DNA from 4 places in the Bacillus sp. 41-22 genome. Region 1 is predicted to be linked to each of the others. Evidence: a T-box and tRNA genes for the amino acid it is inferred to sense, from the RefSeq annotation. Region 1 holds a T-box; the other regions hold tRNA genes.
The links. The T-box of region 1 lies ahead of thrS (threonine--tRNA ligase). A T-box ahead of a tRNA ligase gene usually reads a tRNA of that ligase, here a tRNA-Thr.
Positions count from the first base shown of each region.

Region 2: it encodes a tRNA-Thr, which carries the amino acid that the T-box ahead of thrS (threonine--tRNA ligase) is inferred to sense. The anticodon was not compared.
Region 3: it encodes a tRNA-Thr, which carries the amino acid that the T-box ahead of thrS (threonine--tRNA ligase) is inferred to sense. The anticodon was not compared.
Region 4: it encodes a tRNA-Thr, which carries the amino acid that the T-box ahead of thrS (threonine--tRNA ligase) is inferred to sense. The anticodon was not compared.

Region 1 covers NZ_CP084035.1:2,244,726-2,248,994, forward strand. The annotation lists gene LCF45_RS11485 (VOC family protein) at 1-221, shown strand, start outside; gene LCF45_RS11490 (hypothetical protein) at 190-450, shown strand; gene LCF45_RS11495 (pseudouridine synthase) at 666-1,373, shown strand; T-box leader at 1,495-1,718, shown strand; T-box leader at 1,756-1,978, shown strand; gene thrS (threonine--tRNA ligase) at 2,023-3,942, shown strand; gene LCF45_RS11505 (helix-turn-helix domain-containing protein) at 4,108-4,269, opposite strand, start outside.
Region 2 covers NZ_CP084035.1:154,424-158,692, forward strand. The annotation lists rRNA gene LCF45_RS00885 (23S ribosomal RNA) at 1-1,220, shown strand, start outside; rRNA gene rrf (5S ribosomal RNA) at 1,312-1,427, shown strand; tRNA gene LCF45_RS00895 (tRNA-Asn) at 1,437-1,511, shown strand; tRNA gene LCF45_RS00900 (tRNA-Thr) at 1,516-1,588, shown strand; tRNA gene LCF45_RS00905 (tRNA-Glu) at 1,612-1,686, shown strand; tRNA gene LCF45_RS00910 (tRNA-Val) at 1,692-1,767, shown strand; tRNA gene LCF45_RS00915 (tRNA-Tyr) at 1,784-1,867, shown strand; tRNA gene LCF45_RS00920 (tRNA-Gln) at 1,933-2,007, shown strand; tRNA gene LCF45_RS00925 (tRNA-Lys) at 2,013-2,088, shown strand; tRNA gene LCF45_RS00930 (tRNA-Gly) at 2,094-2,165, shown strand; tRNA gene LCF45_RS00935 (tRNA-Ala) at 2,176-2,248, shown strand; partial or broken gene LCF45_RS00940 (glycerate kinase) at 2,374-3,515, shown strand; gene rocF (arginase) at 3,786-4,269, shown strand, end outside.
Region 3 covers NZ_CP084035.1:734,844-739,112, forward strand. The annotation lists rRNA gene LCF45_RS03640 (23S ribosomal RNA) at 1-468, shown strand, start outside; rRNA gene rrf (5S ribosomal RNA) at 569-684, shown strand; tRNA gene LCF45_RS03650 (tRNA-Val) at 690-765, shown strand; tRNA gene LCF45_RS03655 (tRNA-Tyr) at 774-857, shown strand; tRNA gene LCF45_RS03660 (tRNA-Gln) at 870-944, shown strand; tRNA gene LCF45_RS03665 (tRNA-Lys) at 949-1,024, shown strand; tRNA gene LCF45_RS03670 (tRNA-Leu) at 1,041-1,121, shown strand; tRNA gene LCF45_RS03675 (tRNA-Gly) at 1,151-1,225, shown strand; tRNA gene LCF45_RS03680 (tRNA-Leu) at 1,242-1,330, shown strand; tRNA gene LCF45_RS03685 (tRNA-Arg) at 1,334-1,407, shown strand; tRNA gene LCF45_RS03690 (tRNA-Pro) at 1,418-1,491, shown strand; tRNA gene LCF45_RS03695 (tRNA-Ala) at 1,507-1,579, shown strand; tRNA gene LCF45_RS03700 (tRNA-Ser) at 1,598-1,690, shown strand; tRNA gene LCF45_RS03705 (tRNA-Ser) at 1,752-1,844, shown strand; tRNA gene LCF45_RS03710 (tRNA-Met) at 1,869-1,945, shown strand; tRNA gene LCF45_RS03715 (tRNA-Asp) at 1,948-2,023, shown strand; tRNA gene LCF45_RS03720 (tRNA-Phe) at 2,033-2,108, shown strand; tRNA gene LCF45_RS03725 (tRNA-Thr) at 2,128-2,200, shown strand; tRNA gene LCF45_RS03730 (tRNA-Trp) at 2,207-2,277, shown strand; tRNA gene LCF45_RS03735 (tRNA-Ile) at 2,286-2,362, shown strand; tRNA gene LCF45_RS03740 (tRNA-Asn) at 2,370-2,444, shown strand; tRNA gene LCF45_RS03745 (tRNA-Glu) at 2,446-2,517, shown strand; gene LCF45_RS03750 (CBS domain-containing protein) at 2,649-3,068, shown strand; gene LCF45_RS03755 (DUF3965 domain-containing protein) at 3,492-4,269, shown strand, end outside.
Region 4 covers NZ_CP084035.1:522,742-527,010, reverse strand. The annotation lists gene LCF45_RS02760 (YebC/PmpR family DNA-binding transcriptional regulator) at 1-170, opposite strand, end outside; partial or broken gene LCF45_RS02755 (DUF3884 family protein) at 831-1,152, shown strand; tRNA gene LCF45_RS02750 (tRNA-Leu) at 1,362-1,443, opposite strand; tRNA gene LCF45_RS02745 (tRNA-Cys) at 1,453-1,523, opposite strand; tRNA gene LCF45_RS02740 (tRNA-Gly) at 1,538-1,612, opposite strand; tRNA gene LCF45_RS02735 (tRNA-Gln) at 1,618-1,692, opposite strand; tRNA gene LCF45_RS02730 (tRNA-His) at 1,758-1,833, opposite strand; tRNA gene LCF45_RS02725 (tRNA-Trp) at 1,853-1,926, opposite strand; tRNA gene LCF45_RS02720 (tRNA-Tyr) at 1,935-2,018, opposite strand; tRNA gene LCF45_RS02715 (tRNA-Thr) at 2,029-2,104, opposite strand; tRNA gene LCF45_RS02710 (tRNA-Phe) at 2,119-2,194, opposite strand; tRNA gene LCF45_RS02705 (tRNA-Asp) at 2,204-2,279, opposite strand; tRNA gene LCF45_RS02700 (tRNA-Met) at 2,283-2,359, opposite strand; tRNA gene LCF45_RS02695 (tRNA-Met) at 2,417-2,493, opposite strand; tRNA gene LCF45_RS02690 (tRNA-Val) at 2,518-2,593, opposite strand; tRNA gene LCF45_RS02685 (tRNA-Glu) at 2,599-2,673, opposite strand; tRNA gene LCF45_RS02680 (tRNA-Ser) at 2,693-2,784, opposite strand; tRNA gene LCF45_RS02675 (tRNA-Asn) at 2,787-2,861, opposite strand; rRNA gene rrf (5S ribosomal RNA) at 2,870-2,985, opposite strand; rRNA gene LCF45_RS02665 (23S ribosomal RNA) at 3,086-4,269, opposite strand, start outside.

The DNA of each region.
Region 1 (4,269 bases):
CTGGTATCGATGGTGGATTAATGAAATCACCTGATGGTGCTACTAGGACAACTAACTCGATTGAAGTACCTTCAGTTGATGAGTACATAAATAAAGTTATTGAAAATGGTGGACAAGTAGTTGTACCTAAAACTGCTATTCCTAATATGGGTTACTTTGCTTATTGTATAGATAATCAAGGGCTTCTTTTTGGAGTATGTGAAGAAAATAGTGAAGCGTAAAAAATTAGGGGAGTTCGAGATTATTTTGTTTGTTGAACGATGTTTTCTATCAAAGATTATAATTATTGAACACTTTTGTATAAAAACTAGTATTCGTTTAGTTGAAGAAGGATCCATTTTGATTATTTTCAAAAGGGTTCTTTTTTATTTTTCACATATTGTGAGTTATTTAGGCATGATTAATCAAACTTATATCGGTATATTATCTATGAAAAAAGTAAATAAATGATGTTATATTCAAGGGTTAATCTATTGACTGCTAAACAGTTTGAGGTGAAAAGGAAAAGAGGACCAATTATTTTCGTGTAAACATGTAATTAAGTGAAGACGTCATATACCCTTTCATGTTAATATATTTAAGTTATAATAGGAGGCTTACCCTTTTGTATTGTACGGTAGAAGCAGTGTGAGCTTGAAATTTTTTATGAAAAGGATGTGCCTAACTTGCGTATCAATAAATTTATTAGTGAAGCTGGAAAAGCGTCTCGACGTGGAGCAGATAAGTTAATTAACGAGAGAAAAGTAATTATTAACGGTAAGGTTGCAAAAATTGGTGACCAAGTAAATCCAGGTGATGACGTACGAGTAAATGGAGAGCAACTTCGTATTGCTCGAGACCATGTGTATATCGCTTTAAATAAACCAGTAGGTATTACATGTACAAGTGAAAAAGCCGTAAAAGGTAATATTATCGATTTAGTGAATCATCCTTTACGAATTAATCACATCGGACGTCTCGATAAAGACTCAGATGGTTTAATTTTGTTAACGAATGATGGCGATATCGTTAATGAGATTTTACGTGCTGAAAACAAACATGAGAAAGAATATATCGTTTCAGTAGATAAGCCGATTACACCGGAGTTTTTAGAGAAAATGGCAGCAGGTATTAAAATTTTAGATACAAAAACACTTCCTTGTGAAGTAACACAGTTATCAAAATATGAGTTCCAAATTATTTTAACACAGGGGCTAAATCGTCAAATTCGCCGTATGTGTGAAGCTTTGGGTTATCAAGTATACACGTTAAAACGTACGAGAATTATGAATATTGAGTTGAATAATTTACCAGTCGGACAGTGGAGAGATTTATCGAAAAAAGAGAAAAAACGCCTATTTTCAGACTTAAATTACGAACCACAAGATTGGTAAAAAAGAGAAGGGGAGACCAAAAAATGTTTTTGGTTTCTTTTTTTTGAATAAAAGATATATTTTTAACACTTGTAAAAATAAAATGAATAGGATATATTAAATAACAATAAATGTATTTGTTACAAAAGCAAAGAAAAGGACACGAGTTATTTTAAACGGTTATACAGAGAAGGAAGGAAAGCTGAGAACTTCCTAACGCAGTAAAATAACTTACCACCTTAGAGCTGCACTGGGGAAATCAAGTATCTAGTGCCGTGTAAGCGACGTTATCGCAAAAGAAGCCATTATGTTTTTTGTGATGGGAATCTGGGTGGAACCACGAATATAAGCATATTCGTCCCTATTTACTAGGGATGAATATGCTTTTTTATATTTTATTTCATAATAAGCGAAGAAAAGGACACGAGTTATTTTAAACGGTTATACAGAGAAGGAAGAAAAGCTGAGAACTTCCTAACGCAGTAAAATAACTTACCACCTTAGAGCTGCACTGGGGAAATCAAGTATCTAGTGCCGTGTAAACGACGTTACCGTAAAAGAAGCCATTGTATATTTGCGATGGGAATCTGGGTGGAACCACGGGTAAAAGCACACTCGTCCCTATTTTAGGGATGAGTGTGCTTTTTATTATGAAATGGAGAGATGAAAAATGAAAGAACAGATGATCGAAATTAAATTTCCAGATGGTAGCGTTAAAGAATTTGTGAAAGGCATTACTTTAGAAGAAATTGCTGGGGCAATTAGTAGTAGCTTGAAAAAGAAAGCAGTCGCAGGAAAAGTTAATGATCAGTCTTTTGATTTACGACGAAACATTGAAGAAAGTGCGAAAGTTGAAATCATTGCTATGGATTCAGATGAAGGGGTAAAAATTGCAAGACACTCTGCGGCACATATATTAGCGCAAGCTGTAAAAAGAATTTATGGTGATGTAAACCTTGGTGTAGGGCCAGTCATTGAAAATGGATTTTATTATGACATGGATCTTCCAAGTAGTGTAAACGTAGAAGATTTACCGAAAATAGAAAAAGAAATGAAAAATATTATAAATGAAAATGTAAAGATAGAGCGAGTTGAGGTTTCTCGAGAAGAAGCAAAAGAATTGTTTCAAGAAATGAATGATAGTTTGAAATTAGAGCTTTTAGAAGCAATTCCTAATGGAGAAAGTGTAACACTGTATAAACAAGGTGAATTTGTAGATTTATGTAGAGGACCACATTTGCCATCTACTGGTTATTTGAAAGCATTTCAATTAACTCATGTTTCTGGTGCATATTGGCGAGGTGATAGTAACAATCAAGTGCTTCAGCGTATATATGGTGTTGCTTTCTCTTCTCAACAAAAATTAGAAGAGTATTTACATTTTGTTGAGGAGGCCGCAAAGAGAAATCATCGGAAATTAGGTAGTGAACTTGAATTGTTTATGTTTTCGGAAGAGGCTCCGGGAATGCCCTTTTACTTGCCAAAAGGACAGATTATTCGCAATGAATTAGAAGCATTTTTAAGAGAAATTCAAAATGAGTACAATTATCAAGAAGTGCGTACTCCATTTATGATGAATCAAGAATTATGGGAGAAGTCAGGACACTGGGGACATTACAAAGACAACATGTATTTCTCAGAAGTAGATCATAAAAGTTTTGCGTTAAAACCGATGAATTGCCCAGGCCATATGCTTATGTTTAAAAATAAATTACATTCTTATCGTGAATTACCGATTCGTATGTGTGAGTTCGGTCAAGTGCATCGACATGAATTTAGTGGCGCTTTAAACGGATTATTAAGAGTTCGTACTTTCTGCCAAGATGATGCTCATTTATTTGTAACACCAGAACAAATTGAAGATGAAATCAAATCAGTGTTGGCGCAAATTGACTATGTGTATAAAACTTTTGGTTTCGAGTATGAAGTAGAGCTTTCTACTCGTCCAGAAGATTCAATGGGTGATGATAAATTATGGGAGCAAGCAGAATTGGCATTAGAAAATGTATTACAGTCGTTAAATTATAAATATAGATTAAATGAAGGTGACGGTGCATTCTACGGTCCGAAAATTGATTTCCATATTAAAGATGCTTTAAATAGAAGTCATCAGTGCGGAACAGTCCAACTTGATTTCCAAATGCCAGAAAAATTTGATTTAAATTATATAGATGAAAATAATGAAAAAAGAAGACCAGTTGTCATTCACCGAGCAGTTTTAGGATCTTTAGACCGTTTTTTAGCAATATTAATTGAGCACTTTGGAGGCGCGTTCCCAGCATGGGTGGCACCAGTTCAAGTGAAAGTAATTCCAGTTTCAAATGCAGTGCATGAACAATATGTAAATAGGATTGCAGATAAATTAGCACAAGCCGGAATTCGTGTCGAACGAGATATACGAGATGAAAAGTTAGGATATAAAATTAGAGAAGCGCAAATGCAAAAAGTTCCGTATGTTCTTGTTATTGGGGATAAGGAAATGGAAAGCGAAGCTGTAAATGTACGGAAATATGGTGAAGAGAAGTCAGAAGTTGTTGAACTAGATGCGTTTGTGGAAAGTATGAAAGAGGAAATTAAAAATAGGAAATAGAGATTGATAATAAAACACACCATTAATATGTAATACTGAAGTTAAAGTAATTAAAGATATATTAAATAACAATAATAAACGCAGAGAAGGGATAGCTTAATTGCTATCCCTTCATCTTAATTTCACAATCTAATCCCATTGGTTGAAGAAAGTTGTTATTTGTTTTTATTGAGTGTATTCGTCGCTTTTGTACTCCAAAATATCACCTGGTTGACAATCTAAAGTCTTACATATCGCTTCCAATGTTGAAAAACGAACCGCTTTTGCTTTCCCATTTTTCAGAATGGAAAGATTCGCCATCGTAATCCCAACCCTCTCCGAAAGCTC
Region 2 (4,269 bases), 2.1 Mb from region 1:
GAACTCTGGTTAAGGAACTCGGCAAAATGACCCCGTAACTTCGGGAGAAGGGGTGCTTTCTTAACGGAAAGCCGCAGTGAATAGGCCCAAGCGACTGTTTAGCAAAAACACAGGTCTCTGCGAAGCCGTAAGGCGAAGTATAGGGGCTGACACCTGCCCGGTGCTGGAAGGTTAAGGAGAGGGGTTAGCGTAAGCGAAGCTCTGAACTGAAGCCCCAGTAAACGGCGGCCGTAACTATAACGGTCCTAAGGTAGCGAAATTCCTTGTCGGGTAAGTTCCGACCCGCACGAAAGGTGTAACGATTTGGGCACTGTCTCAACCAGAGACTCGGTGAAATTATAGTACCTGTGAAGATGCAGGTTACCCGCGACAGGACGGAAAGACCCCGTGGAGCTTTACTGTAGCCTGATATTGAATTTTGGTACAGTTTGTACAGGATAGGCGGGAGCCATTGAAACCGGAGCGCTAGCTTCGGTGGAGGCGCTGGTGGGATACCGCCCTGACTGTATTGAAATTCTAACCTACGGGTCTTATCGACCCGGGAGACAGTGTCAGGTGGGCAGTTTGACTGGGGCGGTCGCCTCCTAAAGTGTAACGGAGGCGCCCAAAGGTTCCCTCAGAATGGTTGGAAATCATTCGTAGAGTGCAAAGGCATAAGGGAGCTTGACTGCGAGACCTACAAGTCGAGCAGGGACGAAAGTCGGGCTTAGTGATCCGGTGGTTCCGCATGGAAGGGCCATCGCTCAACGGATAAAAGCTACCCCGGGGATAACAGGCTTATCTCCCCCAAGAGTCCACATCGACGGGGAGGTTTGGCACCTCGATGTCGGCTCATCGCATCCTGGGGCTGTAGTCGGTCCCAAGGGTTGGGCTGTTCGCCCATTAAAGCGGTACGCGAGCTGGGTTCAGAACGTCGTGAGACAGTTCGGTCCCTATCCGTCGTGGGCGCAGGAAATTTGAGAGGAGCTGTCCTTAGTACGAGAGGACCGGGATGGACGCACCGCTGGTGTACCAGTTGTTCTGCCAAGGGCATAGCTGGGTAGCTATGTGCGGAAGGGATAAGTGCTGAAAGCATCTAAGCATGAAGCCCCCCTCAAGATGAGATTTCCCATAGCGTAAGCTAGTAAGATCCCTGAAAGATGATCAGGTTGATAGGTTCGAGGTGGAAGCATGGTGACATGTGGAGCTGACGAATACTAATAGATCGAGGACTTAACCATATAATATGAAGCTAATGTTATCTAGTTTTGAAGGAATATATATTTAAAATTCCTTTTGACATTCTCAAAAGAATGTGTATAATGTTAAAAGTCTGGTAATGATGGCAGAGAGGTCACACCCGTTCCCATACCGAACACGGAAGTTAAGCTCTCTAGCGCCGATGGTAGTTGGGACCTTGTCCCTGTGAGAGTAGGACGTTGCCAGGCTTATATTATTCCGCAGTAGCTCAGCGGTAGAGCTATCGGCTGTTAACCGATCGGTCGTAGGTTCGATTCCTACCTGCGGAGCCATTATGCTTCCATAGCTCAGCTGGTAGAGTACTTCCATGGTAAGGAAGAGGTCACCGGTTCAAGCCCGGTTGGAAGCTTGGGAAAAGTTTTGTTTTTTTTTGGCCCGTTGGTCAAGTGGTTAAGACACCGCCCTTTCACGGCGGTAACACGGGTTCGAATCCCGTACGGGTCACCACTTTTGGAGGATTAGCTCAGCTGGGAGAGCACCTGCCTTACAAGCAGGGGGTCGGCGGTTCGATCCCGTCATCCTCCACCATATATTTTTAAATGTCGGAGGGGTAGCGAAGTGGCTAAACGCGGCGGACTGTAAATCCGCTCCTTTGGGTTCGGCAGTTCGAATCTGCCCCCCTCCACCATTTTCTTTAAAATAACCTGAGAGGGTTTATTTTTTTGAAAAGATAACCATACTAGTAAATATTAATGGGCTATAGCCAAGCGGTAAGGCAACGGACTTTGACTCCGTCATGCGCTGGTTCGAATCCAGCTAGCCCAGCCATTTACGAGCCATTAGCTCAGTTGGTAGAGCATCTGACTTTTAATCAGAGGGTCGAAGGTTCGAATCCTTCATGGCTCACCATTTTCGCGGAAGTAGTTCAGTGGTAGAATACAACCTTGCCAAGGTTGGGGTCGCGGGTTCGAATCCCGTCTTCCGCTTAATTACTAAGGGGCCTTAGCTCAGCTGGGAGAGCGCCTGCCTTGCACGCAGGAGGTCAGCGGTTCGATCCCGCTAGGCTCCATATAAATAGGAAAAGCTTACATCAAATGATGTAAGCTTTTTTTGTGTTTAAATTCCACTCAAAAAGGAAACTTTTCCGTATATCGTTTAAAATGAAAAAAAGGGATTGAATAAGGGGGGATAATTATGAAAGTTGTCATTGCATCGGATTCATATAAAGAAAGCCTGAAAGCTATAGAGGTATGTGAAGCTATTGAAAGGGGTTTTGCAGCAGTTTTTCCTAAAGCAGAGTACGTTAAAGTACCAATTGGAGATGGAGGTGAAGGAACGGTCGAATCTCTTGTTGGTGCTACAATGGGGGGCATTATATCACTTAATGTGACAGGGCCGCTTGGAGTGTGCAAGCCTATTATGGAATGTCTAAGGATAAGGAGACAGCATTTATTGAAATGGCGGCAGCATCAGGATTACAACACGTTCCAATTGAAAAGAGAAACCCACTTATTACAACGACAAAAGGGACAGGTGAACTGATATTACATGCATTAGATCAAGGAGCTAAACACATTATTTTAGGGCTTGGAGGAAGTGCTACAAATGATGGTGGGGCAGGTATGTTGTCTGCTTTAGGCGTAGAGTTTATTAATAGGAAAGGTGAAGTAATTGAGCCCTCTGGAGGAACATTACATTTGATTACTGCTCTTAACCTTTCTCGTATGGATACACGTTTGAAGGATATAAAGCTAGAAGCAGCATGTGATGTCGACAATCCATTAGTTGGACCAAAGGGAGCGTCTTTTGTATTTGGGAGACAAAAGGGTGCGAATGTAGAGATGATGAAAGAGCTAGACGGGAATTTAAAACATTATGCTAATATACTTAAACAGTACGTATCTTTTGATGTGTCCCTAATACCTGGTGCAGGGGCAGCTGGAGGAATGGGAGCCGCTGTCGTTGCAGTACTAAAGGGACAGCTAAGAAAAGGGATTGAAATTGTATTAGATTATACAAATTTTGATAAGTGTATAGAGGGTGCCGATCTTATTGTAACTGGTGAGGGAAGGATAGATGAACAAACAGCTTATGGAAAAGCTCCTGTTGGTGTCGCGAAGCGGGCGAAATGCCGTCATATTCCTGTAATTGCTATTGGTGGATCTGTATCTCCGAACTATACAATTGTTTATGAAAAGGGAATTGATGCAGTATTTAGTATTACAGCAAGTCCAATGACATTAGAAGAGGCATATAAAAGGGCAGAAGAGAATATAGAAATGACAGCGAGAAATATTGCAGCAGTGTGGAAACTAGCATCAGAAAAACGCTTCTAAGTGTAGAAGTGTTTTTTAAATTCAGTTATTTGAGGATGTTTTGTGTAATTCTAGGTATTGATGGAGAAAGGCACGGATAAAAATATTAGCTGATAGAAAAGTTAGTTGGTTCATTAAGTTAACTTTATACATAGAATAGTTTAAAAATCGGGAGTCCAACGTAAATATAAGTGAATAAAATGTATATCCATGCAGAAAAATGTCGAGTTGAGTCAGACTATATAAAAGATTTAAAATATTTAGTGAAGGCATAAAAGGGGGATACTATCTATGAAAAAAGAAATCTCAGTTATTGGAGTTCCAATGGATTTAGGACAGATGCGTCGCGGGGTTGATATGGGACCAAGCGCAATCCGTTATGCAGGGGTAGTTGAAAGAATTGAACAAATTGGATATGACGTAAAAGATATGGGAGATATATGTATAGAGAGAGAAAAAGAAGTAGATGAAAATACAAAGTTACGAAACCTTACTCAAGTTGCAACTGTATGTAATGAACTAGCGACTAAGGTTGATCATATTATAGAAGAAGGTCGTTTTCCACTTGTATTAGGCGGTGATCATAGTATTGCTATCGGTACGCTAGCTGGTGTGGCGAAACATTATAAAAATTTAGGTGTTATTTGGTATGATGCACACGGTGATTTAAATACAGAAGAAACATCACCATCTGGAAATATTCACGGTATGTCACTTGCTGCAAGTTTAGGTTATGGACATTCTTCACTTGTAGATTTATACGGGGCATACCCGA
Region 3 (4,269 bases), 1.5 Mb from region 1:
AAAAGCTACCCCGGGGATAACAGGCTTATCTCCCCCAAGAGTCCACATCGACGGGGAGGTTTGGCACCTCGATGTCGGCTCATCGCATCCTGGGGCTGTAGTCGGTCCCAAGGGTTGGGCTGTTCGCCCATTAAAGCGGTACGCGAGCTGGGTTCAGAACGTCGTGAGACAGTTCGGTCCCTATCCGTCGTGGGCGCAGGAAATTTGAGAGGAGCTGTCCTTAGTACGAGAGGACCGGGATGGACGCACCGCTGGTGTACCAGTTGTTCTGCCAAGGGCATAGCTGGGTAGCTATGTGCGGAAGGGATAAGTGCTGAAAGCATCTAAGCATGAAGCCCCCCTCAAGATGAGATTTCCCATAGCGTAAGCTAGTAAGATCCCTGAAAGATGATCAGGTTGATAGGTTCGAGGTGGAAGCATGGTGACATGTGGAGCTGACGAATACTAATAGATCGAGGACTTAACCATATAATATGAAGCAACGTTATCTAGTTTTGAGAGAATATAAAAAACTTATTGACTTTCTAAGTGAATCAAGTATAATAATGTTTGTCTCAATCGAATATAGTCTGGTAATGATGGCAGAGAGGTCACACCCGTTCCCATACCGAACACGGAAGTTAAGCTCTCTAGCGCCAATGGTAGTTGGGACCTTGTCCCTGCGAGAGTAGGACGTTGCCAGGCAAAATGGAGGATTAGCTCAGCTGGGAGAGCACCTGCCTTACAAGCAGGGGGTCGGCGGTTCGATCCCGTCATCCTCCACCATATATGTCGGAGGGGTAGCGAAGTGGCTAAACGCGGCGGACTGTAAATCCGCTCCTTCGGGTTCGGCAGTTCGAATCTGCCCCCCTCCACCATTTCTTAATTATTGGGCTATAGCCAAGCGGTAAGGCAACGGACTTTGACTCCGTCATGCGCTGGTTCGAATCCAGCTAGCCCAGCCATTAAGAGCCATTAGCTCAGTTGGTAGAGCATCTGACTTTTAATCAGAGGGTCGAAGGTTCGAATCCTTCATGGCTCACCATTTTCTTAAAAAATATGCGGGTGTGGCGGAATTGGCAGACGCACTAGACTTAGGATCTAGCGCCTTTGGCGTGGGGGTTCGACTCCCTTCACCCGCACTTTTAATAAAATAACTCAAACATGTCTTGCGGAAGTAGTTCAGTGGTAGAATACAACCTTGCCAAGGTTGGGGTCGCGGGTTCGAATCCCGTCTTCCGCTCCAATTTTCAGTATGACATGCCGGGGTGGCGGAACAGGCAGACGCACAGGACTTAAAATCCTGCGGTGGGTGACCACCGTGCGGGTTCGACCCCCGCCCTCGGCACCATATGCGCCCGTAGCTCAATTGGATAGAGCGTTTGACTACGGATCAAGAGGTTAGGGGTTCGACTCCTCTCGGGCGCGCTTTTATTAACGGGAAGTGGCTCAGCTTGGTAGAGCACCTGGTTTGGGACCAGGGGGTCGCAGGTTCAAATCCTGTCTTCCCGATTTTCCCAAAAACATGGGGCCTTAGCTCAGCTGGGAGAGCGCCTGCCTTGCACGCAGGAGGTCAGCGGTTCGATCCCGCTAGGCTCCACTTTATTTTTTATATGTCGGAGGTATACCCAAGTTCGGCTGAAGGGATCGGTCTTGAAAACCGACAGGCGGCGAGAGTCGCGCGGGGGTTCGAATCCCTCTACCTCCTCCATTTTTTTAAAAAGTGGTTTAGTTACATATAAAAATGAATAAGATATTAATTTTTCCTTCATGGAGGTATACCCAAGTTCGGCTGAAGGGATCGGTCTTGAAAACCGACAGGCGGCGAGAGTCGCGCGGGGGTTCGAATCCCTCTACCTCCTCCATTTATTTTTAAAACATAATATCGTCGCGGGGTGGAGCAGTACGGTAGCTCGTCGGGCTCATAATCCGAAGGTCGCAGGTTCAAATCCTGTCCCCGCAACCAATGGTCCCGTGGTGTAGTGGTTAACATGCCTGCCTGTCACGCAGGAGATCGCCGGTTCGACCCCGGTCGGGACCGCCATTTTATGTTGGCTCGGTAGCTCAGTCGGTAGAGCAGAGGACTGAAAATCCTCGTGTCGGCGGTTCGATTCCGTCCCGAGCCACCATTTTTTTGTTTTTTTTTATGCCGGCTTAGCTCAATTGGTAGAGCAACTGACTTGTAATCAGTAGGTTGGGGGTTCAAGTCCTCTAGCCGGCATCATTTAGGGGCATAGTTTAAAGGTAGAACTGAGGTCTCCAAAACCTCCAGTGTGGGTTCAATTCCTACTGCCCCTGTAAAGTATGGGCCTATAGCTCAGCTGGTTAGAGCGCACGCCTGATAAGCGTGAGGTCGATGGTTCGAGTCCATTTAGGCCCACCATATATATTCCGCAGTAGCTCAGTGGTAGAGCTATCGGCTGTTAACCGATCGGTCGTAGGTTCGAGTCCTACCTGCGGAGCCATGGCCCGTTGGTCAAGTGGTTAAGACACCGCCCTTTCACGGCGGTAACACGGGTTCGAATCCCGTACGGGTCATAAAAAAAGAGTCAGCATATTGCTGACTCTTTTTTATTATGTATAAGCCTCTTTTTATCACCTTATTTTTCTGAAATAAATAAAGGGATTTAGGAAAAGCTATGGTATGTATTAAAAGGAGGAGATGAAAAATGACGCAAGTTAGAGAACTTATGAGTACTCATATCGTACATTGTACACCATTAGACAATGTATATGAGGCGGCTGTAAAAATGAAGGAAGAATCGGTTGGATTGATTCCTGTTATTGAAAATAAACAAGTTGTTGGGCTTGTTACTGATCGAGACTTAGTTGTTCGTGGGATTGCTGAAAAACATCCTGGATCTAATCAAATTACAAATGTAATGACAACAAACATTGTTTCAGTTTCTCCAGATGATTCTATTGAAAAAGCTACAGAATTAATGGCACAATATCAAATTAGACGGTTACCGGTTGTTGAGAGCGGTCAACTTGTTGGGATGCTAGCACTAGGTGATTTAGCTATAAGAAAATCAGCAGATGATCAAGCAGGGTTTGCTTTAAGTGAAATCTCAGAGCATACGGAATAAACTATTTATAAAGATCAGATACATTATTCTAGTATATACGGATTAAACTAATATGTTAGCGTGATGTATCTGAGACATTATATAATAAGTATAGCGTCAATATTTTTGACAGTTTTTTTTAATTTGTCATTCCTGATTTTTAATAAGAGAAAAAATGATATACTGAGAGATATAAGTATTATGATAGATTTTGAATATAACAATATTCATCGTTAATGATGTAATAATGAATTAATATTTCCTACATAGATAAAGTGAAACTTTAATTATTGGGGGGTGTCCATCCCAAAATAATTATTAGTTGAACCAATCGGGCTTTTATGGGCAGTTTTATCTCCTACCTAACTTCCTCGCATTCGCAGAATTTTGAGGTGGGAGTCTTACTGCCCGCAAATAGCGGGATAAAAAGGGAAGGGGAATTATATGAGGGCTGTACAGGGCGATCCAAATTGGAATTTGGTTACAGATACATATATAGAACCAAATGATTTCGCTGAGTTATTTTCTTTGCTTGTACCTTGTCATCCAAAAGGTGAAGGGAAAGAGCGAACTATATTAGTATGGAAAGAAAAAGAATTTTATAAAGAAGAAAATTTAGCGCCATTTATCGTATATGGCATGAATAAAGTAAAGAATTTACCGCAGTTTCATAAAGATGAAATTCCAACTCTAGTACGTATTCTTCGTTTATGTCAAGAGATTGGTTGGTATGAAGAGGCAAATGCTTTTATGATAACCCAAGGGCTAGATGAATTTGTCCGAACTTCATTGGAGTATGAAACATGGGATCTTTTGACGAAAGCAGTTGCTTTAAACTATTTAATTATTAAATATCGTATTGGTGAATTAACAGCTGAGGATGTAGAAATTTGGGATCGAGTTAAATTTAATGAGAAATGTATAACAGATTGCAAACATCTATTATCTCATAAAGAAGTATTGGAATTTACATTCTTTTATATGTGTAAGCGAGCTAAGCTACTGTCAAAAGAGCAATTAAATAGTGATATGATGAGTCTGGCAATGTATTGTAATACTTTTGTGTATGATTTATATACACATGACTTATTACGGAAGTATCGTAAGTGTACAGACTTCCTATCATATTATGGACCTAGTCAAGCGGTTTTAGCTTGTCAAAGAGCTGTACTTTCACAAATTTCCGATCGATTAGACCCTTTAAAGACAACTCATGTAGATG
Region 4 (4,269 bases), 1.7 Mb from region 1:
TATGTTTTCGCACGTTCTAATACAACTCTTAACGTTTGGTTTGATTCTGGATCTGGCTCGCCTTGTTTTGCTGCCACATAAATTTCACGTCCAAATTTCGCGTATATACGGCTTGTATTTGCATCTTTTGATGCTTTTTTTTCTTTAATATTGTTCCATTTACGGCCCATACTTTCCACTCTCTTTCCCATTTTAAATCTACATAAAAATATTAATATGAAATATAATGTGTATTCAACACATTTTTAAAAGAAATATAAAAAGTTCATTTTTGATTCATATTACAGACATAATATAAATCACTATCATTTTGTTCTTTCGACAAGTTATATTATACATGAATTCCTAAGTTTATTACGAATTTTAGAATCACATAGCATAATTTAACAAAAAAAACCCTAACATTTCTGTTAGGGTCTTTTTAGGTGACATTTATATAGAGTGCTACCCTTAAAATCCTTTATTTTAAAGCATTTTAAAAATTTTGAGCTTCTTTAAACATGATAAATTAAAATGAAACGGACCAAAATGGAATCATATTAAATAACTGACACCTTTTACTTTCATTTCTCTCCCTTGATTAAATTTATCATATTTCATTTATTACTGTGATGATTTATTTTATTATTTCTCGCTAAACAATAAGAAACAGGGCAAAGCTGCCATGTCCTTTTAAAGATTTGTTATGTAGTATGTTATGAACTATTCATTATCAAACTAAAGTTATTCCTTTTCATTCCTCTACTAATCCCATAATATTTCCTTAATTACTTTCTATTGCTGTATAATTAAAATAGGAAAAAATTTGAAGAAAAGATGGAGGGAGAATTATGACACATTCAAATGAGAAAAAATCACATGGTTTTAAAGGAATAGGAGAGAAGTTAAACCCCAACTATCTATCAAGTGAGATTCATAAAATTGGATGGTCCAATTCAATTTGATTCGTTCCCTAAATTAAAGGAATTAGGGGACTGGTTGAGTACTTCAACGCAAATATGGTCGTGTCACTCAACTATGTACAAGTACAACAGAGAAGAGTTTGAAAAGAAGTTTTTTGAAATTACGAAATTACCAGCTGATAATGTGGTAATTTCAACTGGTGGTATCGGATTTAACTTCATGTCACCAGGGTGGAGAGATTCTCTCTAGAGTGCTCGAAAAAATTCTTGTATATGTAATATTCTACTGAAATTTTATCCTTTTAATACTTCATAGTTTCTTCCAACTGTATCTAAAGTTCGTCACTTACTCACCGCACACTACCCCAACGCACTATTAGTGCTTATTTTGTAGTGTAAAAAAAACACAAAAAAACTCTACACAATTAGTGTAGAGCCTTGATGTTACGCCGTTCGTGATACCGATGGTCGGGGTCGAACCGACACTCCCGAAGGAACACGATTTTGAGTCGTGCGCGTCTGCCAATTCCGCCACATCGGCATAAAAGAAAGGCGGCAACCGGATTTGAACCGGTGGTAAAGGTTTTGCAGACCTCTGCCTTACCACTTGGCTATGCCGCCATATGAAGTTAAAATGGAGCGGAAGACGGGATTCGAACCCGCGACCCCAACCTTGGCAAGGTTGTATTCTACCACTGAACTACTTCCGCAAAAATGGCTGGGCTAGCTGGATTCGAACCAGCGCATGACGGAGTCAAAGTCCGTTGCCTTACCGCTTGGCTATAGCCCACCGAAGTTTTACTTAATTATATGTAAGTATCCATTAATTTATTTGTAATTTTTAAAAAATAAAAATGGGGCGACTGATGGGAATTGAACCCACGAATGCCGGAGCCACAATCCGGTGCGTTAACCACTTCGCCACAACCGCCATGTTGTGTTTATATATTTGGCAGGGGCAGTAGGAATTGAACCCACACTGGAGGTTTTGGAGACCTCAGTTCTACCTTTAAACTATGCCCCTATGTAAAATGGTGGAGGGGGGCAGATTCGAACTGCCGAACCCGAAGGAGCGGATTTACAGTCCGCCGCGTTTAGCCACTTCGCTACCCCTCCGAAACTTACATGGTGCCGGCTAGAGGACTTGAACCCCCAACCTACTGATTACAAGTCAGTTGCTCTACCAATTGAGCTAAGCCGGCATATTTTATTAAAATGGTGGCTCGGGACGGAATCGAACCGCCGACACGAGGATTTTCAGTCCTCTGCTCTACCGACTGAGCTACCGAGCCTTATTAAAATGGCGGTCCCGACCGGGGTCGAACCGGCGATCTCCTGCGTGACAGGCAGGCATGTTAACCACTACACCACGGGACCATTTGGTTGCGGGGACAGGATTTGAACCTGCGACCTTCGGGTTATGAGCCCGACGAGCTACCGTACTGCTCCACCCCGCGATAATATTATTTATATAATTATATGATAAGTGTTAGCAACCACATTACGAGAATGTTTGGTTGCGGGGACAGGATTTGAACCTGCGACCTTCGGGTTATGAGCCCGACGAGCTACCGTACTGCTCCACCCCGCGACAATATTATTCATATAATTTATATGGTGGAGGATGACGGGATCGAACCGCCGACCCCCTGCTTGTAAGGCAGGTGCTCTCCCAGCTGAGCTAATCCTCCAAAAGTGGTGACCCGTACGGGATTCGAACCCGTGTTACCGCCGTGAAAGGGCGGTGTCTTAACCACTTGACCAACGGGCCAAATATTATAAATTCCTTATGGCGGAGAGCAAGGGATTCGAACCCTTGATACGCTTGTGACGTATACACGATTTCCAATCGTGCTCCTTCGGCCAACTCGGACAGCTCTCCAATGGCTCCGCAGGTAGGAATCGAACCTACGACCGATCGGTTAACAGCCGATAGCTCTACCGCTGAGCTACTGCGGAATAATATTGCCTGGCAACGTCCTACTCTCACAGGGACAAGGTCCCAACTACCATCGGCGCTAGAGAGCTTAACTTCCGTGTTCGGTATGGGAACGGGTGTGACCTCTCTGCCATCATTACCAGACATTATTCTTTTGAGACAATCATTATTATAACTTATTCACCCTGAAAGTCAATAAGTTTTTTATATTCTCTCAAAACTAGATAACGTTGCTTCATATTATATGGTTAAGTCCTCGATCTATTAGTATTCGTCAGCTCCACATGTCACCATGCTTCCACCTCGAACCTATCAACCTGATCATCTTTCAGGGATCTTACTAGCTTACGCTATGGGAAATCTCATCTTGAGGGGGGCTTCATGCTTAGATGCTTTCAGCACTTATCCCTTCCGCACATAGCTACCCAGCTATGCCCTTGGCAGAACAACTGGTACACCAGCGGTGCGTCCATCCCGGTCCTCTCGTACTAAGGACAGCTCCTCTCAAATTTCCTGCGCCCACGACGGATAGGGACCGAACTGTCTCACGACGTTCTGAACCCAGCTCGCGTACCGCTTTAATGGGCGAACAGCCCAACCCTTGGGACCGACTACAGCCCCAGGATGCGATGAGCCGACATCGAGGTGCCAAACCTCCCCGTCGATGTGGACTCTTGGGGGAGATAAGCCTGTTATCCCCGGGGTAGCTTTTATCCGTTGAGCGATGGCCCTTCCATGCGGAACCACCGGATCACTAAGCCCGACTTTCGTCCCTGCTCGACTTGTAGGTCTCGCAGTCAAGCTCCCTTATGCCTTTGCACTCTACGAATGATTTCCAACCATTCTGAGGGAACCTTTGGGCGCCTCCGTTACACTTTAGGAGGCGACCGCCCCAGTCAAACTGCCCACCTGACACTGTCTCCCGGGTCGATAAGACCCGTAGGTTAGAATTTCAATACAGTCAGGGCGGTATCCCACCAGCGCCTCCACCGAAGCTAGCGCTCCGGTCTCAATGGCTCCCGCCTATCCTGTACAAACTGTACCAAAATTCAATATCAGGCTACAGTAAAGCTCCACGGGGTCTTTCCGTCCTGTCGCGGGTAACCTGCATCTTCACAGGTACTATAATTTCACCGAGTCTCTGGTTGAGACAGTGCCCAAATCGTTACACCTTTCGTGCGGGTCGGAACTTACCCGACAAGGAATTTCGCTACCTTAGGACCGTTATAGTTACGGCCGCCGTTTACTGGGGCTTCAGTTCAGAGCTTCGCTTACGCTAACCCCTCTCCTTAACCTTCCAGCACCGGGCAGGTGTCAGCCCCTATACTTCGCCTTACGGCTTCGCAGAGACCTGTGTTTTTGCTAAACAGTCGCTTGGGCCTATTCACTGCGGCTTTCCGTTAAGAAAGCACCCCTTCTCCCGAAGTT